DNA from 2 places in the Morganella sp. BCCO 40_0007 genome. Region 1 is predicted to be linked to the other one. Evidence: predicted binding sites of a transcription regulator. Region 1 holds the regulator's gene; the other holds the start of a gene.
What was found. Region 1 encodes PurR, which represses purine synthesis genes. Its sites were predicted from a motif close to CANGCAAACGTTTGCNTG; they were not measured.
Positions count from the first base shown of each region.

Region 2: the regulator PurR is predicted to act here: its motif matches at 4,992-5,009, upstream of gcvT (glycine cleavage system aminomethyltransferase GcvT).

Region 1 covers NZ_JAVBIN010000007.1:225,802-234,956, reverse strand. Annotated here, with positions in the region: gene R5268_RS10615 (MATE family efflux transporter) at 1-1,201, opposite strand, end outside; gene R5268_RS10610 (riboflavin synthase) at 1,414-2,079, shown strand; gene cfa (cyclopropane fatty acyl phospholipid synthase) at 2,161-3,324, opposite strand; gene punC (purine nucleoside transporter PunC) at 3,590-4,801, opposite strand; gene punR (DNA-binding transcriptional activator PunR) at 4,923-5,825, shown strand; gene purR (HTH-type transcriptional repressor PurR) at 5,829-6,854, opposite strand; gene R5268_RS19450 (YnhF family membrane protein) at 7,131-7,214, shown strand; gene sodB (superoxide dismutase [Fe]) at 7,326-7,904, opposite strand; gene R5268_RS10580 (hypothetical protein) at 8,295-8,612, shown strand; gene R5268_RS10575 (DUF2058 domain-containing protein) at 8,684-9,155, shown strand, end outside.
Region 2 covers NZ_JAVBIN010000006.1:156,647-177,732, reverse strand. Annotated here, with positions in the region: gene R5268_RS09050 (HD domain-containing protein) at 1-378, shown strand, start outside; gene gcvP (aminomethyl-transferring glycine dehydrogenase) at 439-3,315, opposite strand; gene gcvH (glycine cleavage system protein GcvH) at 3,401-3,796, opposite strand; gene gcvT (glycine cleavage system aminomethyltransferase GcvT) at 3,852-4,946, opposite strand; gene ubiI (FAD-dependent 2-octaprenylphenol hydroxylase) at 5,252-6,487, opposite strand; gene ubiH (2-octaprenyl-6-methoxyphenyl hydroxylase) at 6,491-7,693, opposite strand; gene pepP (Xaa-Pro aminopeptidase) at 7,697-9,016, opposite strand; gene R5268_RS09015 (YecA family protein) at 9,103-9,684, opposite strand; gene zapA (cell division protein ZapA) at 9,834-10,163, shown strand; RNA gene ssrS (6S RNA) at 10,272-10,454, shown strand; gene R5268_RS09000 (5-formyltetrahydrofolate cyclo-ligase) at 10,492-11,097, shown strand; gene serA (phosphoglycerate dehydrogenase) at 11,272-12,522, opposite strand; gene rpiA (ribose-5-phosphate isomerase RpiA) at 12,809-13,465, opposite strand; gene R5268_RS08985 (LysR family transcriptional regulator ArgP) at 13,594-14,502, shown strand; gene R5268_RS08980 (oxidative stress defense protein) at 14,499-15,224, opposite strand; gene argO (arginine exporter ArgO) at 15,316-15,939, opposite strand; gene R5268_RS08970 (hypothetical protein) at 16,065-16,547, opposite strand; gene mscS (small-conductance mechanosensitive channel MscS) at 16,618-17,478, opposite strand; gene R5268_RS08960 (YacL family protein) at 17,609-17,980, opposite strand; gene acnB (bifunctional aconitate hydratase 2/2-methylisocitrate dehydratase) at 18,170-20,767, opposite strand.

The sequences.
Region 1 (9,155 bases):
GCAGGCCGAGAACCCAGTAAGCCGTAAAGGTAATATAGAAGATGGCGCGTGTGTCTTTATAGCCACGCAGCACACCGGCACCAATCACCTGAACGGAATCCGACAACTGGTAAATACCGGCAAACAGCATCAGGCCGGAGGCCATAATCACCACTTCCGGATTATCGTTATACAGCAGGGCGATAGGTTCACGGAACAGCACGGTAAAGAGCGCCGTCACAGCGGCTATCATCAGCCCGACACCCAGCCCGGTATAGGCGGAAACCCGCGCTTTCTCCGTGGAATTTTTTCCGAGGTTAAAGCCGATACGGATAGTAGTGGCGATCCCCAGTGAAATCGGGAACATAAACATCAGCGAGCTGAAGTTCAGGGCAATCTGATGCCCGGCGACCGCGGTGACGCCTAATGGCGCAACCAACAGGGCAACGATGGCAAACAGCGTGACCTCAAAGAACAGCGCCAGGGCGATCGGCAGGCCGAGCTGCGTGATCCGCTTCATGACTGCCCAGTCCGGCGGGGTAAAACGGGCTTTCGGCTGTACATCCCGCTGTGAACGGGCATGCTTCACATACCAGCGCATAAACAGGAACATCGCCCAGAACACCGACGCGGTCGCCACACCACACCCGACACCGCCGAGGGCCGGCGCACCGAATTTCCCGTAAATAAAGATATAGTTGACCGGAATATTGACCAGCAGGCCGAGAAAACCAATCACCATCCCCGGTTTGGTTTTCGACAAGCCTTCACACTGACTGCGGAGTACCTGATAAAACAGGTAACCCGGCGCACCCCACATAATAGCGTGGGTGAACCCGACCGCTTTTTCAGCCAGAACCGGGTCAATATGCGGCATATTTTCAATAATATAGCGGCTGTTATAGAGCACCGCGATGACCAGGACGGATAAAAATGCCGCCAGCCACATACCCTGACGGATCTGATTGGCAATCATCGGACGTCGGCCGGAACCGTTAAGCTGCGCAACCACCGGCGTCAGCGCCATCAGCAGGCCGTGGCCGAACAGGATAGCGGGAAGCCAGATAGAGGTACCGACAGCCACGGCGGACATGTCTGTCGCACTGACTCTGCCGGCCATCACTGTGTCAACCACGCCCATCGCCGTTTGTGTAAATTGCGCGATAATAACGGGAATACCAAGAGCCAGCAAAGTACGCGCTTCTTTTAAATACTTCTGCACGTAATACACCTTATTTATTCTGATAAAAGGAGGAGGAAAGACGTTCCGGGATTCGTAAACTAATTACCGGATCAAGCGGAAAAGTCATTCTAGCGATTAATCAAATACAAGCCAATACAATTAAATGTGCGGGATACCACGGGAAGGGCTGTTTAATTTTTTGTTTCAGGATAAACTGCATAAATCTATCCGAATACTGACTGGAGATCCGCATGTTTACCGGGATTGTACAAGGCACAGGCCCCGTCGTCGCCATCGAAGAAAAAGAAAACTTTCGTACCCACACCGTGAAATTCCCGCCTGAAATGCTGGCCGGGATAGAGACGGGCGCATCAGTGGCGCATAACGGCTGTTGTCTGACAGTCACAAAAATAGACGGGGATTTAATCAGCTTTGATCTGGTTAAGGAAACCTTAAGACTGACCAACCTCGGCAGCATTAAAAGCGGTGATATCGTCAATCTGGAAAGAGCGGCAAAATACGGTGATGAAATCGGCGGGCATATTATGTCCGGTCATATTGTGACCACGGCGGAAATTGCCAAAATTTTTGTCTCTGAAAATAATTATCAGATCTGGCTGCGCATCGAAGATAAATCACTGATGAAATATATTCTGCACAAAGGGTTTGTCGGTATCGACGGCATCAGTCTGACTATCGGTGATGTGGTCAATAACCGTTTCTGTGTGCATCTGATCCCGGAAACCCGTGAGCGTACCACGCTGGGCAAAAAACGGCTGGGTGATAAAGTGAATATTGAGCTTGATCCGCAAACGCAGGCTATTGTCGATACCACCGAGCGGGTACTGGCGCAGAAAATGCAGCAATTGCAGGAAAGTCTGATCCCGGCGGCAGAAACTGAAAAACCGCAAATCTGATGTGATTCAGATAAAAAAATCCGGTGCTGATTTTTGTCAGACCGGATTATTTATTATGGATTGTTTATGGAAGGTACGAAATCAGCGCGGAACGCGTAATCCGCCCTCACAGCCCTGCGGGCTCCATAATATCTGCCACAGCTGGATATCACGGGCACGGAATGCACCGGCACAGGCATTGAGATAATAAGTGAACATCCGTTTAAAGCGCGGGGTGTAATTACTTTCCAGTGACGGCCAGGCAGCCTGAAAACGGGAATACCACGCCATCAGTGTCCGGTCATAGTCCGCTCCGAAATTGTGCCAGTCTTCCATCACCAGTTTATTTTCACTGCTGTCGCCGATATTCTGAATTGACGGCAGACAGCCGTTCGGGAAAATATATTTACCAATCCAGGCATCGACATTCACTTTATTACGGTTTGAACCGATGGTATGCAGTAAAAATAATCCGTCCGGTTTCAGGTTACGCCGGACCACATCAAAATAGGTGGCGTAGTTTTTCGGACCGACGTGCTCAAACATCCCGACAGAGACAATTCTGTCATACTGCTCATGCAGATCGCGGTAATCTTCCAGGATAATATTAACATTAAGATCCGCACAGCGTGCCTGCGCATATTTCTGCTGTTCGGCGGAAATCGTCACACCGGTCACGGACACGTCAAAATGTTTCGCGGCATATGCGGCGAGTCCGCCCCAGCCGCAGCCGATATCCAGCAGTTGCATACCCGGTTTCAGCTGTAATTTTTCACAGATGAGATGCAGTTTCTGCTCCTGCGCCTGCGCCAGATTGGCGGGATCATCACTGAGACCTTTCCAGTAACCGCAGGAGTACTGCATATAAGGGTCGAGCATCAGCTCAAACAGGTCATTACCCAGATCATAATGCTCTTCACCGACAATCCGCGCCCGTTTTTTGGTTTGCAGGTTACGCATACGGGCCATGGCGATTTTTATAATATCGTTGATATTCTGCGGCAGTTTATTTTCCAGCCCGGCACGCAATACCCGCTGAAAGAAAACATCTAACCGCTCACAGTCCCACCAGCCGTCCATATAACTTTCACCCAGTCCCATCGAGCCTTGTTGTAATACCCGTTTAAAGAACTGGTTGTTATGTACCTGAATATCGAAAGGGCGGGAGCCATTAACTTCAATGCCGGCTTCGTCTAAAAGATCGGAGGCAATCCGCTGCCAGGAATCGGCGGGCGTTTTTTGATTTTCGACACAATCAGAACTCATATTATCTCCAATTTTTATCAAAGCGGGATTCTGAGTGCTTTATTTATGACGTTTTGCGCGGGAACAACAGAACCGGTGTGATTGGCCGTCATCGGGTGACAGTCTGCGTATTAACGTAATCGTTAAGACAAAAACAAAGCTCAAAATCCGGATTCAGAACGAATTGTCTGAAAAGTATAGGAGCCTGAGATTAAAATTCAATGGCAAAAAAGGCCGTACATGAGTACGGCCTTTAATTAGGAATATTCTTAATCACTGCGTCAATCTATTGATTTTGTTCCGCAATAGTCACGGAAGTACGTGAAGAGCGGCGCTGGATAATATAACCGCCGATAGTCAGCACCACGGTTGCAGCCATCACAGCGGTGGTGGAGAGCAGTGGTTCGTGCATCAGCGCAGAGACCAGGAAACTGATCGCGGAGCATAAACCGAGCTGAATCGCATTCTGTAATGCCGCCGCTTTACCGCTGTGTTCCGGGTAAACCGCCAGGGCGTTGGATACCGCAATCGGGTAAGACGCACCGTTCATTGCTGCCATAAAGCAGAATGGGATCAGAATCGCCACCAGTGACGGGTTACTGAATTTTGCCATGGCATACAGACCCACCATGCTGACGGCATAACCGGCCAGCAGGAACGGCAGCAGTGTTTTACCGTTAATCCGTGACAGCAGGGCACGGCAACCGTAGCCGCCGACCATAAAGGCGATGGTCTGCGGGATATAGCTCAGGCCGATATCATTCGGGTTATAACCCATATCGCGCAGGATAAACGGTGAGCCGGTCAGCCAGGCAAAGAAACCGGCACTGCATGCGGCGTAAATCAGTACGTTACCGCTGTATACCGGCGATTTCAGCAGACGGAAAAATGAGATTTTCTGTTTTTCTGTTTTGGCAGTATCCGGCGTGATGTGATGTTTTTCTTTCAGCATCAGAGTCGGGATCAGCACCAGCAGCGTGATGCCGCCGAGCACGAGGAAAATTTCGTGCCAGCCGCCGTGATTGAGCAGCCACGCGCCGAGTAACGGTGCCAGCGCCGGAGAAAGTGCCACCAGCGGCATAATCGCGGCAAAAACACGCTGTGCGCGGTGATCATCATAACGGTCGATAACCAGCGCCTGCCAGGTGACCGCCGCAGAGCAGACACTCACGGCCTGTACAAAGCGGAGTAATAATAATTGTGCCGGGGTGGTTACCCAGATCATTGCCAGACAGCTCAGGGCAAACAGCCCGAGACCCATCAGCAGAACCGGTTTACGACCGATTTTATCGGAGAGCGGTCCCCATAACAGCTGGCCGATGGCAAAGCCGACCAGGAAAATACTCAGACTGGCGCTGATAGCGCTGGCAGTGGAGTTCAGAGATTCCTGCATCATACCGAATGCAGGCAGATACATATCAATCGCGAGGTAACCCAGCATGCTGAGCCCGGCGAGATAAAAGAGAAAGCCGCGGGAAGGCGATGTGTTGACTGTCACAGAAAAATACCTGAATGTTAAATAAGTGTAATGCGTGAGTTGTTATTTTAACTATTCGAGTTTTTCTTTGTAAAACGTTATTATTTGCACATTGCTGTGAAATTTTTTGAAAGGAAGGATTATGTGGTCAGAATATACACTGGATGTGGTGGATGCGGTGGCACGGACCGGCAGTTTCAGTGCGGCGGCAGAGGAACTGCACCGGGTGCCTTCCGCTATCAGTTACAGTGTGCGCCAGCTGGAAGAGTGGCTGGCGGTTCCGCTGTTTGAACGGCGTCACCGGGATGTTGAACTGACACCTGCCGGTGTGCTGTTTGTCAAAGAAGCGCGTGATGTCATCAAAAAAATGAAATCCACACGTCACCAGTGCCAGATGATTGCCAACGGCTGGCGCGGACAGTTCAGTATCGCTGTTGACTGTATCGTAAAACCGGAACGGATAACGCGACTTCTGCTGGATTTTTATCATCATTTTCCGGATATCGAATTGTATATTTATCCGGAGGTGTTTAACGGTGTGTGGGATGCGCTGGTGGACAGACGGGTGGATGTGGCTATCGGTGCGACACGCGCATCCCCTATCGGCGAACGTTACAACTTCCGGGATATGGGCTTTTTGCCGTGGCGTGCGGTGGTCAGTCCGGCACATCCGCTGGCCTCTGCCGGTCATGTTCTGACCAATGAGGAGATGGTGCCGTACCCGAGTTTATGTCTGGAAGATACCTCGCGTTCCCTGCCGAAACGCGACACGTGGGCACTGGATAATCAGCGCCGTCTGGTGGTACCGGACTGGGATCGCGGGATTGCCTGTGTGGAAGCCGGTCTGTGTGCAGCGATGATGCCCGCACACCGTGCAGATCCGCTTATTGCGCAAGGCCGGCTGACCGCGCTGAAGATTGAACAGCCGCTGCCGGACAGCCCGTGCTGCATCACCTGGGTGGATAAGGATACTTCACCGGCACTGAGCTGGCTGCTTGATTATCTCGGCGACAGCGAAACACTCAATGCCGAATGGCTGAGATGATCGTCAGCGGCGGTAGTCGATAAACGGACCATCCGCCACGGAGCGGCGTTCGACCAGACGCGGATGCACCTCAATGGTCTGCGCGTCTTCGCGTTTGTTGACGATACGGTCGAGCAGCATGGTCAGCGCCATCTGTCCCAGACGCTCTTTCGGCTGATGGATGGTCGTCAGGGCAGGTGTGAAGTAGCGGGCGTTGCGGATATTGTCATACCCGATCACAGAAATATCCTGCGGTACACGCAGTCCCAGTTCATCGGCGGCACAAATTGCGCCCATGGCCATGGCATCACCACCGCAGAATACCGCGGTCGGCCGCTGTTTACCGGACAAAATTTGTGTCATCGCCCGGTAGCCGGAATCCGGTTCGAAATCACCCTGGACAACCCATTCATCACGCACAGTAATTCCGGCTTCTTTCATTGCCTTACTGAATCCTTCCAGACGGTTGCCGCCGGTGTTCCGCTCAAGCGGCCCCGGAATGACCGCGATATCGCGGTGACCGCGTTCAATCAGGTAACGTCCGGCGAGATAACCGCCGTGCAGGGCGTTATCGATAATCGCATCGGTGAAATCCCCGCGCGCTTTGCCCCAGTCCATCACCACCATCGGAATATTGCGGTAGCCTTCCAGCATGGTAATAAGCTTATCCGGGTACTCCGAACACATGACCAGCAGACCATCGACACGCTTTTGTGCCAGCATCGCCAGATAGGCTTTCTGCTTGTCAGGATTATTATGTGAGTTGCACAGCACCAGGGTATAACCTTTGCTGTAGCAGCTGTTTTCCACCGCCTCAATCACTTCCGCGAAATACGGGGCTTCACTGGAGGTGGCCAGCAGACCAATGGATTTGGTGTTATTGACTTTCAGACTGCGCGCCACGGCGCTCGGTGAATAGTGCAGTTCTTTGATTGCAGCCCAGACAGCCGCCTTCGTTTCTTCCGCAACGAAACGGGTATTATTAATGACATGGGAGACGGTTGTGGTGGAGACGCCCGAGCGCTTAGCCACATCTTTAATCGTTGCCATGATGAAAACAACTCCTGACCTGCCGGTCTGTATTTTATTATTCGGTTAATCGATTGCTATTATAGTGCCATTATGCAGTAACAATAGAAAAATTTCTGTAAAAACAGGCATTGTTGTCTGATCCGGGTCAAAAGTAAAAAATATTACCTGTGCTATGGTTATTGATATGGTCAGCTATTCGGGTTTTCCGGTCAGACCATCCGTTTTAATTATTTTGATGATTCAGGATGTCAGGTAGTCATCATTGGTCACTAAGCAGCTATTTTGGAGATAAGAATGGATACAGATCTGAAATATGGTTTGTCAACAGCGGTTGCAGCACTGGTTATGATCGTACTGTTTTCAATAATGCTTTTCTGATATACCCCATACAGTACAAAAGGGCGGAAAATTCCGCCCTTTTTTGATCGACTGTTTTTAATCAACAGTTTTTGAATAACTGTTTTTGAATAACAGTCTTTTGTTCCCGGATTACGCCAGGTTTTCTTCCGCAAATTTCCAGTTCACTAATGCCCAGAAGTTTTCCAGGTATTTAGGACGGGCATTACGGTAGTCGATATAATAAGCATGTTCCCAGACATCGACGGTTAAGATTGGTTTATCGTTACCGCTGACCGGGGTTGCCGCGTTAGAAGTATTCACGATAGCCAGGCTGCCGTCTGCTTTTTTCACCAGCCATGTCCAGCCGGCACCGAAGTTTTTCACTGCGGCATCGGTAAACTGCTGTTTAAATTCAGCAAATGAACCGAATGTGCTGTTAATAGCGTCAGCGATTTTACCGGTCGGCTCGCCACCGGCATTTGGTGCCAGGCAATGCCAGTAGAACGTGTGGTTCCAGACCTGGGCGGCATTATTGAAGATACCGGCATCAGAGGTTTTGATAATCTCTTCCAGTGACTTACCTTCAAATGCGGTGCCTTTGATCAGGTTATTCAGATTAACCACATAGGTGTTGTGGTGTTTACCGTAGTGGTATTCCAGTGTTTCTTCAGAAATATGTGGCTCTAATGCATTTTTTGCATAAGGCAGTGCAGGTAATTCAAACGACATTGCATTCTCCTTGTTAAGGTTGAGTCAGTAACCTCATCACAGATGGATTACTGTTATTATTCTGCGAATTATCTTAACAAGTTTTGTCATAAAAAACAGCGTGAAATACCATGGATGATATTATTCACATGGTGAAAGATAAAATTGCCCACAGGATGATATCTGTCACGATAAAAGCGATTAGCAGGGTGTACAGCTTATGACAGCAGATCCAGTTATAGAGTCGTTTCATTCTGTTTTCTCCGTATGACTGCGGAATTATAAATATAACGGATTTACGGGCCGAAATCCGGGCAAACTGAGTAATTTATACCGGAAACGTGACTACAGCTGTTGTTTGTCAATCGACGGAAGACCCTTTACAATTCCTGCTATGACGAAAGGACAATAATGATCATTATGCTGGCAGATTATATTTTTCGTGCAATACAAAACAATACTGATTGTGACGTTATTTGCGATCATTCTCAGAAAGATGAACCGGCTGAAGTGATCAGGCGTGTCCGCCGGTGGCAGTTCCGGGACGGTATTGAGCTGATGTGCAGTGAAGAGACAGAAACTGCGGTACAGACAGGGGATGAACAGTGCCCGGAGCAATGGATAGTCTGGTCTGTCACCGGAGATACAGAAAAAAAAGTATCACCGCAGCATAAAGAATTTTTCAGTCTGTGCCAGCAGCGCTATTGGCTGAAAATACAGATGGCCTGATGTGCCGGATACAATCCTGAAAATTACCGGTATAATTATCCGTAATTATTAAACTGATTCAGAAAAAGAATATGACAAAACTCACGTTGCAGGAACAAATGCTGAAAGCCGGATTGGTGACCAGCAAAAAAATGGACAAAGTCCGCAGAACGGCAAAAAAATCCCGTGTTCAGGCCCGCGAAGCCAGAGAAGCGGTGGAAGAAAATAAAAAAGCGCAGCTTGAGCGCGATAAACAGCTGAGTGAGCAGCAAAAACAGGCTGTCTTATCCAGAGAATATAAAGCACAGGTGAAACAGCTGATTGAAATGAACCGGATCATTATTTCAAAAGGAAATATTGATTTTAATTTCACCGACAGCAATGTGATCAAAAGTATCACTGTAGATAAAACCACCCAGTCTCAGCTGATTAGCGGTCGTCTGGCCATTGCCCGGTTAAGCACAGAAAACAGCGGCGTCAGTGAATATGCCATTATTCCGGCGGTTGTTGCGGATAAAATCACACAACGTGATACGGAAAGCATTGTCCTGAATAATGCGCTGG
Region 2 (21,086 bases), on a different contig from region 1:
CATGATGTGGTGGAAATTGATGCCGGTGATGTGCTGGTCTTTGATCTCGCCGCCCGTGAAGCGGTCGCAGAAAAAGAAGTCGCTGCCGCAAAACGGATTTTCGGTCTGCTGCCGCAGCCGCAGGCGGATGAGTTTCAGGCATTGTGGAATGAATATGATGCCGCAGAAACCCGCGAAGCCCGTATCGCCAATATGATCGACCGCGTGATGCCGGTGCTGATGAATTTGCACAACAACGGTCAGAGCTGGGTGGAAAATAACATTTCACTGGAACAGGTGATTGACCGCACAAAATTTATCGCGGATGTACATCCGGCATTCTGGGCGTGGTTACGTGCCGAACTGGATACCGCGAAGCAGAAAGGCTGGCTGCGCTGATAAAAAAGGCCGGTTGTGTTACCACAACCGGCCTTTTCTTTATCGTTTACTGTTTACCGGTTACTCGTAATCACTCATCGGTGCACAGGAGCACTGAAGGTGACGGTCACCGTAAACATCATCCAGCCGTTTGACCGTCGGCCAGTATTTGTTATCACGGGTAGCCTGCGTCGGGAATACCGCCACTTCACGGCTGTACGGGTGTGACCACTCCGCGGCCAGTTCAGTCTGGATATGCGGGGCATTCACCAGCGGGTTATCTTCCGCTGTCCATTCACCGCTGCCGACCCGCTCCATTTCCGCACGAATACCCAGCATGGCATCAATAAAGCGATCCAGTTCCGTCTGACTTTCGGATTCTGTCGGTTCCACCATCAGTGTGCCGCCGACCGGGAACGACATCGTCGGTGCATGGAAGCCATAGTCAATCAGGCGCTTGGCAATATCCATCTCGGTGATACCAAACTTCGCTTTCAGCGGGCGGATATCCAGAATACATTCATGTGCCACATAACCGTTACGGCCGGTATAAAGCACATCGTAAGCGGATTTCAGCCGTGCCGCGATGTAGTTGGCATTGAGGATCGCCACCTGACTGGCCTGACGTAATCCCTGAGCACCCATCATGCGGATATACATCCAGCTGATCGGCAGAATGGAGGCACTGCCGAACGGTGCGGCGGATACCGCGCCCTGAGAGGTCAGCAGTTCAGAGGTGACAATGGTGTGCCCCGGTACAAACGGTGCCAGGTGTTTTTTCACACCAATCGGTCCCATGCCCGGTCCGCCGCCGCCGTGCGGAATACTGAAGGTTTTGTGCAGGTTAAGGTGAGAAACATCCGCGCCGATAAAGCCCGGTGTGGTAACGCCGACCTGTGCGTTCATGTTTGCGCCGTCCAGATAGACCTGGCCGCCGAATTCATGAATGATATCACAGACTTCGCGCACACCCTCTTCATACACTCCGTGGGTGGACGGATAGGTGATCATCACACAGGACAGATTCTCACTGTGCTGTTCTGCTTTCGCCCGTAAATCCGCCAGGTCAATGTTACCGTCTTCATCACAGGCCACCACCACGACTTCCATCCCCGCCATATTGGCTGAGGCCGGGTTAGTGCCGTGAGCGGACTGCGGGATCAGACAGATAGTGCGGTGCCCTTCACCTTTGCTTTCCTGATAGCGGCGGATAGTCACCAGCCCGGCATATTCCCCCTGTGCACCGGAGTTCGGCTGCATGCACATAGCGTCATAACCGGTCAGCAGCACCAGCCAACGGGAAAGCTGTTCTATCATCACATGATAGCCCTGCGCCTGTTCCGGCGGACAGAACGGGTGCATATTACCGAATTCCGGCCAGGTGATAGGGATCATCTCCGCAGCTGCATTCAGTTTCATGGTGCAGGAGCCGAGCGGGATCATCGCCTGATCCAGCGCCAGGTCTTTGCGGGCCAGACTGTGCAGGTAGCGCATCATATCCGTTTCGCTGTGATAGCTGCGGAAGTTCGGATGCTTCAGAATTTCCCCTTCACGGCGCAGCGCGGCAGGAATAGATTCAGAGGATGCGGCAACCTGTGCATCCAGTGCATCGATATCCCACTGTGCTTCCTGTCCGGTCAGTACCGCGTACAGATTTTCCAGACATTCACGCTGCGTGGTTTCACTCAGGGTTACCGCAACGGCCCCCGGCAGATCGGTGCGCAGGTTGATGCGTGCGGCTTTGGCTCGGGCCAGAACAGCCGCTTTATCCTGCACTTCAATCGTCAGGGTATCAAACCAGGTGGTATTGCGCAGACGCAGACCCGCATCTGTCAGGGCTTTCGCCAGAATATCCGTCAGGCGGTGAATGCGCCCGGCAATCCGTTTCAGGCCTTCCGGGCCGTGGTAGACCGCATACATCCCGGCGATATTCGCCAGCAGAACCTGAGAGGTACAGATATTGGAGTTCGCTTTTTCACGGCGGATATGCTGTTCGCGGGTTTGCAGTGCCAGGCGCAGTGCGCGGTTACCGGCGGCATCAATGGATACCCCGATAAGACGTCCCGGCATGGCGCGTTTGTAAGCATCGCGGCAGGCAAAGAAAGCGGCATGCGGGCCGCCGTAGCACATCGGCACACCAAAACGCTGGGCTGAGCCGAAGACAATATCCGCGCCCTGTTTGCCCGGCGCTTCCAGCAGTACCAGCGCCATAATATCGGCTGCCACACTGGTGATCACCTGACGCTGATGTAACTGCGCCAGTAAGTCACGGTAATCATGGATCTGCCCGCCGGTGCCGGTCTGCTGCAACAGCACACCAAACACATCATCGTAATCAAGGGCTTTTTCCGCACTGTCAATAGTCAGTTCAAAACCGAAATATTCAGCGCGGGTGCGGATCACATCCAGGGTTTGCGGATGCACATCATCCGCAATAAAAAAGCGGTTGGCATTTTTCTTTTTACTGACACGTTTTGCCATCGCCATGGCTTCCGCCGCCGCGGTCGCTTCATCCAGCAGTGAGGCGGACGCCAGTTCCAGACCGGTCAGATCGATAGTCACCTGCTGGAAATTCAGCAGCGCTTCCAGACGGCCCTGGGAGATTTCCGGCTGATACGGCGTGTACGCGGTATACCAGCCCGGATTTTCCAGCAGATTGCGTAAAATTACCGGCGGCAGAATCGTTGGTGCATAGCCCTGACCGATATAAGAGGTAAACTGCTGATTCAGACCGGCAATGGTTTTCAGTTCTGCCAGCGCATCCTGTTCGGTTGCCCCTTCGCCGACCGCAGGCGGGATATCCAGCTGAATATCGTCCGGGACAATATGACGGGTGAGATCTTCGAGTGACGCCGCACCGACTGTTTTCAGCATATGCAGCTGCTGTTCAGGGGATGCGCCGATATGACGGCGGATAAATTCACTGCGGTTTTCAAGCTGAGTTAACGTTTGAGTCATCGTTCTCCGGTTCCTGACATTATCTGATTCAATAAAAACCCGAAAAAAAACCCTGTTTGCTTACAAACAGGGTTCCGCTAATCCGTCAGTCTTCTTCTTCAGCCTGCAGTTCTGCGTATTTGGCTGCGTCCATCAGACCGGCAAACTCATCCGGGTCCGTGATTTTAATGCGGATCATCCAGCCGCCTTCATACGGCTCGCTGTTTACCAGCTCCGGGCTGTCTTCCAGCGCCTCATTCACGGCGATAACGGTGCCGGTGACCGGCGCATACAGATCTGATGCCGCTTTTACCGACTCAACAGTACCGAATGCTTCACCAAATGTGATTTCATCACCGACTTCCGGTAATTCAACAAATACCACATCGCCCAGCAGTTCCTGCGCGTAATCGGTGATCCCTGCCACATACTCATCACCACTCTCATGGCGAACCCACTCGTGATCTTCTGTGTATTTCAGATTCTCAGGTATATTACTCATCGCCAACGGCTCCTGTTATCGGGTTTCTCAAAATTTAACAATAAAAAAAGGTTATTCAGACCAGTGCTTTGCCGCTACGGACAAATCCCGGTTTCACGACCTCAACAGGCACTTCACGGTTGCGTACCTGTACAATAGCGGTATTACCGATCCCCTGCGGAACACGGGCAAGCGCGATACTGAACCCCAGAGACGGGGAGAATGTACCGCTGGTGATAACGCCGGTCTGCAGTTTACCCAGCTCATCGGTAAAGCGGACTTCCATGCCTGCACGCAGCACGCCTTTTTCACGCATTACCAGACCGACCTGTTTTTCAGTACCTTCGCGGCGGAATTTTTCCAGTGCCTCGCGGCCGATAAAATTCCGGTCTTCCGGCTGCCAGGCAATGGTCCAGCCCATATTTGCCGCCAGCGGATTAACGGTTTCGTCCATCTCCTGGCTGTAAAGATTCATACCTGCTTCAAGGCGTAAGGTATCCCGCGCCCCTAATCCGGCCGGTTTCACACCGGCAGCCAGCAGTTTTTTCCACAGGTCAGCGGCCTGCTCTGCGGGCAGTGCGATTTCATAGCCTTCCTCGCCGGTGTAGCCGGTCGTGGCAATGAAGTAATCGCCGCTCTGCACGCCGTAAAACGGTTTCATTCCGACAACAGCCGCCTTTTGCTCTTCACTCAGCAGTGTCGCGACTTTTTCTCTGGCATGCGGACCCTGAACCGCAATCATCGCCAAATCATCGCGGACTGTCATCTCAGCAGCAAAGTTTTTGCGATGTTCGTCAATCCACGCCAGATCTTTTTCGCGGGTGGCAGAGTTCACCACCAGCCGGTAAAAATCATCCGCAAAGTAATAAACGATAAGATCGTCAATTACACCGCCGGACGCGTTCAGCATCCCGGTATACAGTGCTTTGCCTTTTTCGGTGAGTTTTGCCACATCATTGGCGAGAAGATAACGGAGGAACTGCTGACATTGCGGACCATGAAAGTCGACGATTGTCATATGGGAAACATCGAACATACCGGCGTCATTGCGGACATTGTGGTGCTCTTCGATCTGGGAGCCGTAGTGCAGCGGCATCATCCAGCCGTGAAAATCCACCATTTTTGCCCCGCAGGCAACGTGCTCACCGGACAGTGGTGTGTGTTGTGCCATTCTATCCCCTTTCAGTCAGACATAGTGCGCAGCGTGTACCGCGCAAACGATACCCTTTTCCTGACGTTATCACCGAATCACAAACGGAACCATAAGAAAAAATTGTGACCGTGTACGCGGGCGGAAAAATACGAGCCGTCAGTATGCAGATTTTTCATCTGCCATTCTGAGCCCTGAGGCGCAAAAAAGGATTAACAGGTGATAGTTTTGAATTAAGCGGCGGGAATGCACTAAAACACCGGCCGGATCGACCAATTAAATTTTAGTGCATTATGAATAAAACTAATGTGAAAAAAGGCCTTAAATTAGATTTTTTCAGCTGATGCCGGCGTCGGTTCACGCAGCCAGTCCGGCATATCACTCAGCCCGCGGGCATGACGCAGAAGAGCCGGTTTTACGCCCGGCAGTGTATCCGCCAGCACCAGGCCGACATCACGGACCAGTTTTTTCACCGGATTGTTGCCGTCGAACAGCTCACGGAAACCCTGCATCCCGGCCAGCATCATTGCGGCACTCTGCTTGCGGCGGCGTTCAAAACGGCGCAGCCAGAAATAGTTGCCAATATCTTTGCCTTCGGCAGTCAGACGGCGGATTTCACCAATCAGCTCCGCCACATCCATAAAGCCGAGGTTCACTCCCTGTCCGGCCAGCGGATGAATGGTATGAGCCGCATCCCCCAGCAACGCCAGACGCGGTGCGGCAAACTGACGGGCATAGCGCCCGGTCAGCGGGATCGCCCGCCGTTCACTGACAACCTCACACAGACCGAGACGAAGATCAAACGCCGCCGCCAGTTTATGGTTAAACGCGGTTTCATCCAGATCCAGGCAGTGCTGTGCGGTCAGTCCGGGCAGAGACCAGACAATTGAGCAGTGATGTGCATCCGGCAGCGGCAGAAATGCCAGAATACCGTCACCGTGGAAAACCTGACGTGCCACATTCTCATGCGGCAACTCCGTGCGGATGGTAGCGACCAGCGCGTGATGCTCATAATCCCAGAAAGAGACCGGGATATCCGCATGCTGCCGCAGCCAGGAATTTGCCCCGTCTGCGCCCGCCACTAAGCGGGTCGTGAGCATGTCGTCATTTTCCAGGGTGATAAAGGCATCATTTTCGCCCCACACCACCTGACGGATTTGCGTCCCGGTGAGCAGCGTCACATCAGACAGCGTCTGAACCCGCTCCCAGAGCGCATTGCGGATCACATCATTTTCAATGATATGGCCGAGGTGTTCACAATGCGCTTCCGCCGCACTGAACGCGATACGGCCGAAGCTGTTGTTATCCCACACTTCCATACCCTGGTACGGCGCCGCACGTTTTGCCTGAATGTCCTGCCAGACGCCCAGTCGCGCCAGTAAGCGCTCACTGGCGCTGTTAATGGCGGAGACCCGGACAGCAAACGGCGCCTGCGGATCAAAACGGGTATCCGGCGCCTGCTTTTCAATCACCGCAATACGCAGCCCGCAGCCGTGCAGACCACAGGCCAGAGCCAGCCCGACCATGCCGCCACCGGCAATTACCACATCATATGACTGCATTGTTTATCCTCTTTCCGTGGCGGTATTAAGCGGCTGCGCGACCCAGCCGAGCGTCTGTTTTGCCAGCCGGTTGCGCAGAAACGGCAGCATTTCCATTGCCATCAGACCGGCATTCCGTCCGGCGGCCAGCGGGAAGCAACGATTGGAGAAAAGGCGCACCAGGCTGTCGGTCAGGGTCATTGTCGCCTGCCGGTCAGCTTCACGGGCTGCCTGATACTGCATCAGCACACGGTACTGACCAATATCTTCCTGTGATAAAAACGCCTGACTGATAACCTCCGCCAGTGCCATCACATCACGCATTCCCAGGTTAAAACCCTGACCGGCGATAGGATGGAGTGTCTGAGAGGCATTGCCCACCAGCGCCAGGCGGTGGGCAATCTGAGAGTGCGCGGCACTCAGGGTAAGCGGATAACAGTGACGGGCACCGGCAGTGACAATTTTACCCAGCTGCCAGCCAAAGGCTTTCTGCAATTCACGGCAGAAAGTCTCATCATCCCATTCACGCACAGTGTCCGCATGTTCTGCACGGTGACACCAAACCAGCGAACTGCGCCCTTCTGTCATCGGCAGCATCGCCAGCGGACCCTGCGGGGTAAAACGTTCAAACGCCCGCCCCTGCGGGTCCAGCTCCGTCATAACATTGGCGATCACCGCCACCTGCTCATACGGTGTGTCATTCCACTGCATACCGCACTGCTGTGCGACCGCAGAATGACTGCCGTCCGCCGCGATCAGAACCTGTCCGTTCAGTACCGTACCGCTGTCCAGCTGAACACTGACCGAGTCCATCGTGCGGGTAATATTTTTTACGCTGTCCGGACAGTACAGTGTGACATTTTCGGCTTTTGCCAGTTCGGCAAACAGCGTTTGTCCGGCATCATACAGTTCAATAACCTGTCCGAGTGCATCAATATCATAATCACCGGCGGTAATATTCACACAGCCTGTATGCCCCTGATCAGACACATGCACCCGGGTAATCGGCGCTGCATGGACTTTCAGGGCAGACCACAGCCCGATTTTCTCAAGCCGCTGACAGGTCCCGTACGCCAGGGCAATCGCCCGCGCATCAAACCCCGGATGATGGGCATCCGGTAATCTGGCTTCCGCCAGTGCGACGGGAAGCCTGCCGTGACTGAGGCGGGAAAGCGCCAGCGCCAGTGTCGCGCCGGTCATTCCGCCTCCGGTGATTATCACACTCATTAATTATTCAGCCTGTTTTGCCTGCGCCATCAGCGCTTCAATTTCATCTGCGGTTTTAACCACAGAAGCTGTCAGGTTTTCGTTGCCGTCAGCTGTGATGACAATATCGTCCTCAATACGGATACCGATGCCGCGATATGCTTCCGGCACATCCGCATCCGGCGCGATATACAGCCCCGGTTCGATAGTCAGCACCATGCCCGGTTCCAGGATGCGGTCGCGTTCTGTGCCGTAATGGCCGACGTCATGCACATCCAGTCCTAACCAGTGGCTGAGACTATGCATGAAAAAGGCGCGGTATGCTTTGGTTTCGATCAAATGCGGGACATCCCCGGTCAGTAAACCGAGTTTCACCAGCCCTTCCGTCATGATTTCCACCACACGATCCGTCACTTCTGCGATCGATGTACCGGGACGATAGAGTTCCAGAGAAACATTCAGGGTTTCCAGCACCAGATCATAAATTTCGCGCTGCTCTTTGCTGAATTTGCCATTGACCGGGAAAGTACGGGTAATATCCCCGGCATAGCCTTCAATTTCACATCCGGCATCGATCAGCACCAAATCCCCGTCTTTCATCCGGCATTCGTTTTCGGTGTAGTGCAGGATACAGCCGTTTTCACCGCTGCCGACAATGGTGTTATAGGACGGGAAACGCGCGCCGTTACTGACAAACTCGTGTTCAATCTCGCCCTGTAACTGATATTCGTACATACCCGGACGGCATTTTTCCATCGCACGGGTGTGTGCCAGCGCACTGACTTTCCCGGCACGGCGCATGATGTCCAGCTCCGCCGGAGATTTAAACAGACGCATTTCGTGAACAACCGGCCGCCAGTCAATGATCGTGTCCGGTGCGGAAAGATTACGGCGGCTGCCGCGGCGCAGTGTATCAAGAGCATTAAAGACGATGGTATCAGCATACGCCATTTCGCCCTGTGCAAAATAGAGGGTGTCGAGGCCGTTAAGCAGCTGACAGAGCTGTTCATTAATCTCATCAAACGGCAGAGCGCGATCCACTCCCAGTTTTTCCGGTGCCGCGTCCTGGCCGAGACGGCGTCCGAACCAGATTTCTGCGGTCAGATCACGCACACGGTTAAACAATACACTGTGGTTATGAGTTTCATCACTTTTAATCAGTACCAATACCGCCTCCGGCTCACTGAAGCCGGTCAGATAGAGAAAATCACTGTGCTGACGGTAGGGATAGTCGCTGTCCGCATTACGCTGCGCCGGAGGTGCCGCAAAGAAAACCGCCGCGCTGGCAGGTGCCATTTTTTCCAGCAATGCCTGACGGCGTGAGATAAATTCTTGTTTATTCATACCCTCTTTCCTTATACGTGTGATGATTCAGAAATCTGATGGTTCAGTGTGCAGCAGATTGTCTGCCGCGGACAGCTTCAGATATATCAGTGTAATGTCGGTTTCTGTGCCGGCGCATCAGCCGTTTGTGCGCTGCGCGGTTTTGCCAGCGAGATATAGCACAGCTGTACAGCCACGCGGACATACTCGATCACTTCTTCCAGCGCGTCATCCAGTGCTTCGGTATCTTCCGCTTCATCATAGCCCAGCATGCCGATTTCACGCAGATCAGTGACAATTTCTTTCACTTCATTACGATCACCAAATTTCGGATCAGCCACACCCAGACCTAATAAGAAGTGATTAACCCAGCCGGCCAGCTCATCAGCCCGGGCAAACACGCCAGCCTCATCATCCGGCAGCAGTAAATTAAACTGGCATTCGGTATCATCAAGCAGCTCAAATGTGGTATTAAAGAGAGCACGCAGCGGTTGTGCCAGAATCTGTGAAAACGCCATACCTTCGTTGGTCAGGTCGTGGATCAGCGCCATCCAGCTCTCATCAGTGTTACCGCCGCAGAGCAGACCCGTGATCAGGCCGTGCATCTCTGACGCAGTCATGGCAACGGCTTGCTGACGTAAAAGTTCATCAAGTGTTTTAAAATCGGGCAGTGTTTTATCCGGGGTCATTATTTTGCTCACCAGTCGGGTTTCAGTTCGTGATATGCTACCATCAAGAGGCGCCGCTGTACCAGATAAGGGCTGCGGCCTGCTGCTATAACGTACACAATTCACGTCACACAGGATAATATCCTGTTGCAGAACCAAAGGAAGATTTCATGTCTGCACAACCCGTTGATATCCAAATATTCGGGCGTTCCATGCGCGTTAATTGTCCACCGGAACAAAAAGAAGCTCTGCTCGCTTCCGCTGCGGAGCTTGAACAACGGTTACAGGACCTGAAAGAGCGCAGCCGGGTCACTAACGCGGAACAGCTCGTTTTTATCGTTGCGTTAAACATCTGTCACGAACTGACACAAGAAAAATTGAAAACGCGCGATTATGCCTATAACATGGAACAAAAGATAAAACTGTTACAGCAGACTATCGAGCAGGCGCTGCATGACCAAACCCGAATCACAGAGCGCCAGGTAACACCTATTGAATAAAATTGTTTAGAAATCAGTCACTAGACAAAAAAAATTTCGAAATTAGGTTGCAATCTCAGCCCGATTTCATACAATGAGTTTAAGAACAACGTTACACGAAGTTCACAAAATTCTCTGAGATGTTTGTCTGCGGGTCAGTCCCCTGAGCCGATATTGATACAGACAGAATGTGGTGATTTGTCACCGGTGAGCATACCTGATTCGTTCAGGCAGCCTAATGGAAGCAACGCCGCGTTCACCTTGAACCAAGGGTTCAAGGGTTACAGCCTGCGACGGCATCTTGGAGACCTCTCTCTTATTTATCTCCTGATATTTCGCTGATTTCACTATGACTCATGACCCGCTGTTACAATCACGGCATCATCTGCGTCAGTTAATCCGCAATAAACGCCGTGCCCTGACCCCGCAGCAGCAGACTGCAGCCGCACAAGATCTTGTTCAGCAAATCATTCACCACCCCGGCATTGACCGCGCTGATAATATTGCCCTGTTTCTCTCTTTTGATGGCGAGATAGATACCCGCCCGCTGACAGAGTGGCTGTGGTCACAGGGGAAACACGTATATCTGCCGGTTCTTCACCCGTTCAGCCGCCATCATCTGTTATTTCTTGCCTATCGTCCTGATACTCCACTGATTAAAAATAAATTTTCAATTTCAGAACCGGCTTTGGATGTCACACAGGTATTGCCGCCGCAGGAACTGGATATCATGTTTATTCCGCTGGTTGCATTTGATGAAAAAGGCGGGCGTCTCGGGATGGGCGGCGGTTTTTATGACCGTACACTGGCAGACTGGCAGAAGAAAGGATTTTACCCGCTGGGACTGGCTCATGATTGTCAGCAGGTCAGTGAGTTACCCGTTGCAGAGTGGGATGTACCGCTGCCGGAAGTGATCACGCCATCACGCCGCTGGCTGTGGCCTGAACATAAATAAATCAGTATAAACAATCAGATAAATCAATAGTCATCTGCTGATAACAGCGAACGCGGTTAACGGGCAAAGAAAACGAAAAGCATGCGCGTCATGGATGACGCGCCTGAGCGCACACGGATGTGTTTACCGCGACTTTTCGTTTTTGCCCGTTTATCCGCAGAGCAATCACCGCTCTCAGAACAACAGACGTGCTCTTATTGTTCCCGGCAGGGCTTTCAGTTGCAGCAGAACATCATCCGCCTCATCCTGATTATTTGCCACAATATCGATAACAACATAACCCAGATCACCCGCCGTCCGCAGATACTGTGCTGCGATATTGATACCGCGATCAGTAAAGACCTGGTTGATGCTGGTCAGCAGACCCGGGCGGTTTTCGTGAATATGCAGCAGACGGTTTGCATTCTGTCCGTGTACCGGCAGTGATACTTCAGGGAAGTTGACCGCAGAAAGCGTCGAACCATTATCGGAGTATTTCGCCAGCTTGCCGCCGACCTCAAAACCGATATTTTCCTGAGCTTCCTGGGTTGAACCGCCGATATGCGGGGTAAGAATGACATTATCAAACCCAATCAGCTCAGAAATAAACGGATCTTCCGGGTCATTGTTTGCCGCCGGTTCAGACGGGAACACATCCACCGCCGCGCCGGACAGGTGTTTTGATGCCAGTGCCTGACTGAGCGCCGGAATATCCACGACCGTACCGCGTGAGGCGTTAATGAAAATCGCGCCCGGTTTCATCAGTTCAAACTCATGTTTACTCACCATATTTTTGGTGGATTCCGTTTCCGGCACATGCAGTGTGACCACATCACTCATATTCAGCAGCTCAGATAAATGACGAACCTGAGTGGCATTACCGAGCGGCAGTTTGTTTTCGATATCGTAAAAATAGACATCCATACCGATGGATTCCGCCAGGATACCCAGTTGTGTCCCGATATGGCCGTAGCCGATAATCCCCAGTTTTTTACCGCGCGCCTCATAGCAGCCTTTCGCCTGTTTATCCCAGATACCACGATGTGCTTTGGCATTTGCCTCCGGAATACGGCGCAGCAGCAGTAACAGTTGCCCCAGCACCATCTCAGCCACGGAACGGGTGTTTGAGAAAGGTGCGTTAAAGACAGGAATACCGCGTTTTGCCGCCGCGTCGAGATCGACCTGGTTAGTCCCGATACAGAAACAACCGACAGCGACCAGTTTTTCCGCACAGGCAAAAATCTCTTCTGTCAGTTGGGTACGGGATCGGATACCGATAAAACGCGCATCACGGATCGCTTCTTTTAATTCTTCCGTGGATAATGCGCCTTTATGATATTCAATGTTTGAATAACCCGCTGCTTTCAGACTGTCTACCGCACTCTGGTGTACGCCTTCCAATAGCAGAAATTTAATTTTATCTTTTTCCAGTGATACTTTTACCATGACCCTGCCTTTTGTTAAGTTCCCGAAATGTCCTGTCCTCACATCAAAATAACAAAAAATAACGTCTCCGCAATACACGCCCCTGTATAAGTCACAGAACAAGTTACAGGGAAAAGGCAGGTTTGCAGAAGAAAATGAAAAAATGCCACTGAGTGCTGATATTTTGGGCATATCAAAGACAAAATTGTGATATATATCACCGAAATTTATGATTTAAAAAAAAATAAAAAAGGAACCGTCTCCGGTTCCTTATTCTGTATCGGTATATTACAGATAGCTTACTGATTTATTTAATGGTTTTTACGCCATCCTGAGTACCCATCAGCACCACATCCGCACCGCGGTTGGCAAATAAACCTACGGTCACCACACCGGCGATACCGTTAATTTTATTTTCCATCTCAACCGGGTTCAGAATTTCCAGATTATAGACATCCAGAATCACGTTGCCGTTATCCGTTACCACGTTCTGACGGTATTCCGGCTGACCACCGAGTTTGACCAGCTCACGCGCGACATAAGAACGCGCCATCGGGATCACTTCCACCGGCAGCGGGAATTTACCCAGCACATCAACACGCTTGCTTTCATCCACGATACAAATGAATTTTTTCGCAATAGCCGCCACGATTTTCTCACGGGTCAGTGCCGCACCACCACCTTTGATCATGTTCATATGGTGGTCGATTTCATCCGCGCCGTCGACATACACGTCCAGGCTGTCCACATCATTGCAGTCCAGCACCGGAATGCCGTAGCTTTTCAGTTTTGCGGTTGATACCTCTGAGCTGGATACCGCGCCGTCAATCTGGCCTTTCATCGTCGCCAGCGCATCAATAAAGTGAGACGCGGTGGACCCGGTGCCCACACCAACAATAGTGCCCGGCTTCACGAATTCTAATGCCGACCAGCCAACCGCTTTCTTTAATTCATCCTGAGTCATGTTATTGCCTTTTCATCGTCATCCTATGCCACCGGCATAGCCCGTGATAATTATAGCAATTATTTCTCCCCCGGAATGCGAATTGTGGCATATTGTGAATGACTGATAATAAAGAGGAGAAAACCGCCATGAGACGACCGGATTATCGTGCCCTGCAGGCGCTGGACGCTGTTATCCGTGAACGTGGTTTTGAGCGGGCTGCACAGAAACTCTGTATTACCCAGTCTGCCGTTTCACAACGCATCAAACAGCTGGAAAACCTGTTCGGACAGCCGCTGCTGGTGCGTACCGTGCCGCCGCGACCGACCGAAGAGGGTCAGAAGCTGCTCGGTCTGCTGCATCAGGTGGAATTACTCGAAGCCGAATGGCTGGGGGATGATGCCGGTAATATTGAACCTCCTCTGATTTCTCTGGCGGTCAATGCCGACAGCCTCGCGACCTGGCTGCTTCCGGCGCTTCGCCATGTTCTGGCTGATCTGGCTATCCGCCTGAATATTCAGGTGGAAGATGAATCACGCACGCATGAACGTCTGCGGCGCGGGGAAGTGGTTGGTGCGGTCAGTATTCAGCCGCGTCCGCTGCCGGGATGTCTGGCGGATCAGCTTGGTGCGCTGGATTACCTCTTTGTCGCCTCACCGGAATTTGCCGCCCGTTATTTTCCTGACGGCGTCAGCCGCAGTGCCCTGCTGAAAGCCCCTGCTGTGGCGTTTGATTATCTTGATGATATGCACATGGCCTTCTTACAGACCAATTTTGACCTCGCCCCCGGCAGTGTGCCGAGCCATGTTCTTAATTCCTCAGAAGCCTTTGTGCAGCTGGCAAAACAGAGTTCAGCCTGCTGTATGATCCCGCATTTGCAGATTGCGGATGAACTGGAACGGGGAGAGTTGCTGGATCTGACACCGGGTCTGTTTCAGCGCCGGATGCTGTACTGGCACCGGTTTGCACCGGAAAGTGCCACTATGCGGCAGGTGACTGACGCCCTGCTGAAACACGGGCGTCAGACATTACGGCAGGCGCCGCCTGAAACGGATTAACGTTTCAGTTCAAACACGACATCCACCTGATCGCGGAAGTCGATAGTCTGTTGTTCATAGGTTTCATCCGCAGATACCGCTGCCGGTGCATTGGCAGCCAGCATCATTTTACCGCGCGCCATCACCGGAACCGGCTGTGGTGCGTTATAACCGATGCTGTACACGGCACCCAGCTCAGAACCAAAGCCTTTTGCCACGGCTTTCGCCTGTGAAACGGCATCATCAATGGCTTTCTGGCGCACTTCCGCACGATATTTCTCCGGATTATTCACCCCGAACTCCACTGCACTGATATCATTCAGGCCGCTTTTCAGTGCGCCGTCGAGCAGTGTGTTCAGCTTGTTCAGATCATAGACTTTCACCGTCACTGAACGGGAGGCGTTATAACCGCGGATAACGGATTCTTCTTTCTCTTTATCATAGACATAATCCGGACTGGTGCTGATATTGGCCGCATTAATGTCTTTCTTTTCAATCCCCTGAGCTTTCAGAAAATCAAAATATTGCGCCACACGTTTGTCCGCCTGTGCTTTGGCGGCTGACGCCTCTTTTTCCTTTACGGTCACATTGATAGTCAGTGTCGCCATATCAGGCTCAGCCTGAATCACAGCGCTGCCGGAGGTTGAAATATGCGGGCCTGCGGGGGTTTCCGCTGCCTGAGCCGCAGCCGTGTAACTCCCCAGGGCAACCATAGCGGCAAGAGCAAGAGATTTCAGTTTCACATATCCTCCTTCTGTTTTAAACCGGTCACATAACAGGACGTTATGCCGGAATCAATAACACTAGCACACTCTGACGAAACAATATTTCGGATTAATAAGAAATATTCAATCCTTTTAAAGCTAATTGTATCGCGATATACCACATCACCGAGCCGACAAACAGGTTGATAATCCGCTGTGATACCGGTTTTTGCAGCACCGGCGAAAACCAGGCCGCCAGCAGCGCCAGGCCGAAGAACCACAATACCGATGCACATACGGCCCCTGCGGTAAACCAGATACGCATATCGGAGCCCAGTTGTCCGCCGATACTGCCCAGCACCACAAAGGTATCCAGATAAACATGCGGATTCAGCCAGGTAACAGCCACCAGCGTCATAATCACCCGCCAGCGGCTGCGGACAACCTGCTCCTGCATCGTCAGTCCGGCATCTGCCGTAAAGACCGCCCGCAGCGCTCCCCAGCCATACCACAGCAAAAACGCCACCCCGCCCCAGGTGACCAGTGCCATCAGTAACACAGACTGGCTCAGCAGTGCGCTGCCGCCAAAGACCCCGGCCGTGATCAGTAACACATCACTCAGCGTGCATAAAAATGCACTCATCAGATGATACTGCTTTCTGCTTCCCTGTTGTAATACAAATACATTTTGCGGCCCGAGCGGCAGTATCATTGCCGCACCAAGTAATAACCCCTGAAAATATGTCGATAACATGCAAAAAATCCCGATAATTATTCAATCCACGCCGGATGGAATGAATATTACCGGGATTTCAGTATTAGTGAAATTAATACAATTAATGGGTCATTAACGAGACTAATACCCCGTGAACAATGCGGTCAGATCCACTCCCAGACCAGACGTACCGTGGTGCCGAGGCATTCACTCACACGGCTGATAATTTCATCCCGCCCGTTATCCATGCAGACAATAAAGCTGTTGTTATAACGGACAGTCAGCCCGTAACACGCAAGGCCGCCGGTTTCATCATAATCCATATCGGGAATGACGGCGGGCGCCCCGCAGCAGGGGGTATTGCGCGGTGCCAGAGCGGCAGAAATGCGTTCCTCTCCGGTAACCGCAAAAATCGCATTCATCTGCGCGCCCCACCAGGTACCGGAAACCGGCTTGCGGCAGACAGGACAGAGCGGATAACGGAAGTTTTCACTGCCGGACCAGAAAATAATATCCGGGTCCGCCTGATGCATAATATCGTCAGCCGCCATCCACTCACTCAGATACTGTTCCGCAGCCTGCTGCTGCTCAGCATCCGGGACATAACTCAGTGTCTCAGGAATAAAATGAAGTAAATGCTCGCTCATCACAATCTCTCACTTTACGGCAAAAAAAAGCGGCACCCGGAAAAAGGGTACCGCTGATAATATACACCTGTTACGCCTGCTGTTGCTGATTATTCTGATGCATATGGACATCAAGCTGCGGGAACGGAATGCCGATATTATGCTTATCCAGCGCACGTTTGAAGTTTTCCAGCAGATCCCAGTGTACATCCAGGAAATCGCCGTTTTTTGTCCAGTAACGGACAACAAAATTCAGGGAAGACGGCGCCATTTCATTCAGACGCACCACAATACCTTTCTCTTTCTGCACACGCGGATCAGCGGCAACAATCTCAGTCAGAATCTCTTTAACCTGATCAATATCGGCGTTGTAAGCCACACCGACAATGATGTCACGGCGGCGATCCGGTTCACGGCTAACGTTAATAATATCGCCGGAAATTACTTTACCGTTAGGGATCACAATGATTTTGTCGTCCGCACTGCGCAGTGTGGTGGAAAAAATCTGCACATTCTGAACAGTCCCTTCTGACGCCCCGATAACCACATATTCACCGGCACGGATAGGACGGAAAATCACCAGCAATACCCCTGCCGCAAGATTTGAGAGTGACCCCTGCAATGCCAGACCCACGGCCAGACCTGCCGCACCCAGCACCGCGATCACAGATGCGGTTTGTACACCAAGACGCCCCAGAACGGCAATCAGTGTGAAAGCAATAACTGCATAACGAACCATTGCGGACAGAAAATCAGAGACGGTAACATCCACACCGCGCATCGACAGCAGGCGGGAAACCGCTTTGCCGGCCATTTTCGCCACAAACAGACCGATAATCAGCGTCAGCACAGCAGCCACAATATTCACCGCATAATCCAGCAGCAATGTCTGATTATTTGCCAGCCAGCCGGTCGCCTGATTCAGGCCATCCGTCAGGATTTGTTCATTCATTCATCCACCTCATAAGTTATCGGAAATAAATAAAAACAACATTGTTGCAATAACCGACCGATTATCGCATCAGGTAAAGAACTACTGGTTTATATTACCGTAACAAATGAAAATTTCAGAATAAAAATTCTCAGCCCTGCCCGCCGGTCACAATAAATTTACGATAATTTTCCAGTAAAATCATAAAGTCAGCCGTTCCGCAGAACGCAATACTTTCATTATCGTAATAACTCATACCTTCATCCGGTTCATCGGTTTCAAAGGTGATCTGATTGGCGTTAATCATGATTTCCTCATCATCCATCAACAGAGTGTATTCATGACCCACCCGCTGCCACTGCTGCTCACGCCCTTTAATACTGTCAAACGCCAGCGTTATCTCATCGATGACCGAGAGATCCCCTTTTACTTCTTCATTCAGCCAGTGACCGATCGCTTCGTGATCCATTGACAGCTTAACTATCACGTCCCCGTCGATCCCGAGGGAAAATTCATAATCCATCGCTGTATACCTCTTGTAAATACTTTACCGCTGTCACGTATGCAACACCTGCCCTTATTTTAGCGGGTTATCCGGTTTTCAGGTACATTCACACCGTAATTAACCGGCTGACAGGTATAAAAAAACGGGAGACAGTGTCTGCTGTCTCCCGCCGGTAAAATAACTGCGGATTGATTCAGATGCTGACTATCACACCTGAGTCTGGAAAATCACGCCATCCGCGACTTTGGTGTACTGATTCAGCTGGTCGAAATTGAGGTAACGATAAGTATCTTCCGCTGTCTCATCCACTTTATCCATAAAGGTCTGATACTCCGCCGGTGTCGGCAGGCGTCCCAGCAGGGAGGCAACCGCCGCCAGTTCCGCTGAGGCCAGATACACATTGGCACCGGTGCCCAGACGGTTCGGGAAGTTACGGGTCGAGGTGGATACGACCGTTGAGTTATCCGCCACACGTGCCTGGTTACCCATACACAATGAACAGCCCGGAATCTCAATACGGGCACCGCTTTTGCCGAAGATGCTGTAATAGCCTTCTTCTGTCAGCTGCGCGGCATCCATTTTGGTCGGTGGCGCGACCCACAGGCGGGTCGGTAACTGGCCTTTATAACTGTCGAGCAGCTTACCCGCCGCACGGAAGTGACCGATATTCGTCATGCAGGAGCCGATAAACACTTCATCAATCTTGCTTCCGGCCACATCAGACAGCAGACGTGCATCATCAGGGTCATTCGGTGCGCAGAGAATCGGCTCTTTGATCTCATGGAGATCGATTTCGATCACGGCGGCATAATCTGCATCCGCATCGCCTTCCAGCAGTTGCGGATCGGCCAGCCATTTTTCCATGCTCTGAATACGGCGCTCAATGGTACGGCGATCGCCGTAACCTTCCGCAATCATCCATTTCAGCAGGACGATATTGGAATTGAGGTATTCCGTAATCGGCTCTTTATCCAGTTTGATGGTACAACCTGCAGCAGAACGCTCGGCAGATGCATCCGCCAGCTCAAACGCCTGTTCCACTTTCAGTGTCGGCAACCCTTCAATTTCCAGGATACGGCCGGAGAAAATGTTTTTCTTCCCTTTTTTCTCAACGGTCAGCAGCCCCTGCTGAATAGCGTAATACGGAATCGCATGCACCAGATCACGCAGCGTGATCCCCGGCTGCATTTTTCCTTTAAAACGCACCAGCACAGATTCCGGCATATCCAGCGGCATCACACCGGTTGCAGCCGCAAAAGCGACCAGACCGGAACCGGCCGGGAAGGAAATACCAATCGGGAAACGGGTGTGTGAGTCACCGCCGGTGCCGACAGTATCCGGCAGCAGCATGCGGTTCAGCCAGGAGTGGATGATACCGTCTCCCGGACGCAGCGATACACCACCGCGGTTCATAATAAAATCAGGCAGCGTGTGATGCGTGTTTACATCCACCGGCTTCGGATAAGCAGCAGTGTGACAGAACGACTGCATCACCAGATCAGCTGAGAAGCCGAGACAGGCCAGGTCTTTCAGTTCGTCACGGGTCATCGGCCCGGTGGTGTCCTGGGAGCCGACAGAGGTCATCTTAGGCTCGCAGTACTCGCCCGGACGAATTCCCGCCACGCCGCAGGCACGGCCGACCATCTTCTGAGCCAGTGAGAAACCGCGGGTGCTTTTCTCAACCGGTTTTGCCTGACGGAAAATATCCGTATGCGGCAGGCCGAGAGACTCGCGTGCTTTTGCAGTCAGGCCGCGACCGATAATCAGCGGGATACGGCCACCGGCGCGGACTTCATCCAGCAGCACATCGGTTTTCAGTTCAAATGTTGCCAGCAGTTCATTGGTGTCATGATTGCGGATCTCACCTTTATACGGGTAAACGTCAATCACATCCCCCATATTCAGGTTGCTGACATCCACTTCCACCGGCAGCGCACCCGCATCCTCCATGGTATTGAAGAAAATCGGGGCAATTTTTCCGCCCAGCACAATACCACCGCCGCGTTTGTTCGGCACATACGGGATATCATCCCCCATAAACCACAGCACGGAGTTGGTCGCGGATTTACGGGAAGACCCGGTACCGACGACATCACCGACATAGGCCAGCGGGAACCCTTTTTTGCTGAGCAGATCGATCTGATTAACCGGGCCGATATTGCCGGGTTCATCCGGATCAATACCGTCACGCGGGTTTTTCAGCATCGCGAGTGCATGCAGCGGGATATCCGGACGCGACCAGGCATCCGGTGCCGGTGACAGATCATCGGTATTGGTTTCACCGGAAACTTTAAAAACGGTAACGGTCAGTTTTTCTGCCAGCTTCGGACGTTCAAGGAACCAGTCCGCATCAGCCCAGGACTGAATAATTTTCTGTGCATAGGAATTACCGGCTTTTGCCTTTTCTTCCACATCATAGAAATTATCAAACATCAGTAAGGTATGAGAGAGCGCTTTGGCGGCGACAGGGGCCAGTTTTTCATCATCGAGGGATTCAATCAGGGCGTGAATGTTATAACCACCCTGCATGGTTCCGAGTAATTCAATAGCTTTTTCAGCGGAGATCAGAGGTGAATGTGCTTCACCTTTTGCCAGAGCGGCCAGGAAACCGGCTTTCACATATGCGGCTTCATCAACACCCGGCGGTACACGGTTGGTAATCAGATCAACAAGAAACGCTTCTTCGCCTGCCGGCGGAGATTTCAGTAATTCGACTAACTCAGCAACCTGAGCGGCTTCCAATGGCTTAGGGGCGATCCCTTGTGCTGCACGTTCGGCAACGTGCCTGCGGTAATTTTCCAGCACGACGTACTCCTTGCTTTGTGTTTTTTATGAGTGCCCGGCAACGGGGTTTCAGCATATCAAAATTTAAACACATTGTTAATTCATTCACATTAAAGCAACATAAACAATTTGTGAGCTGAATAACATTAGTGAATTAAACTTGCTGCTTACCCGTTTCACCAGTGTTATGCCGTTTTAAACAGGAATCTGCACAATTATTGATTACGCCGGAAATGCAAAAAACGGTCGTTTACATCGTTCAGCTGCACCGGGAACGACGGTCAGCATACTGAATTTATTAATATCTGAATAATACCGGTTTGTCTATGAGTACACAGGC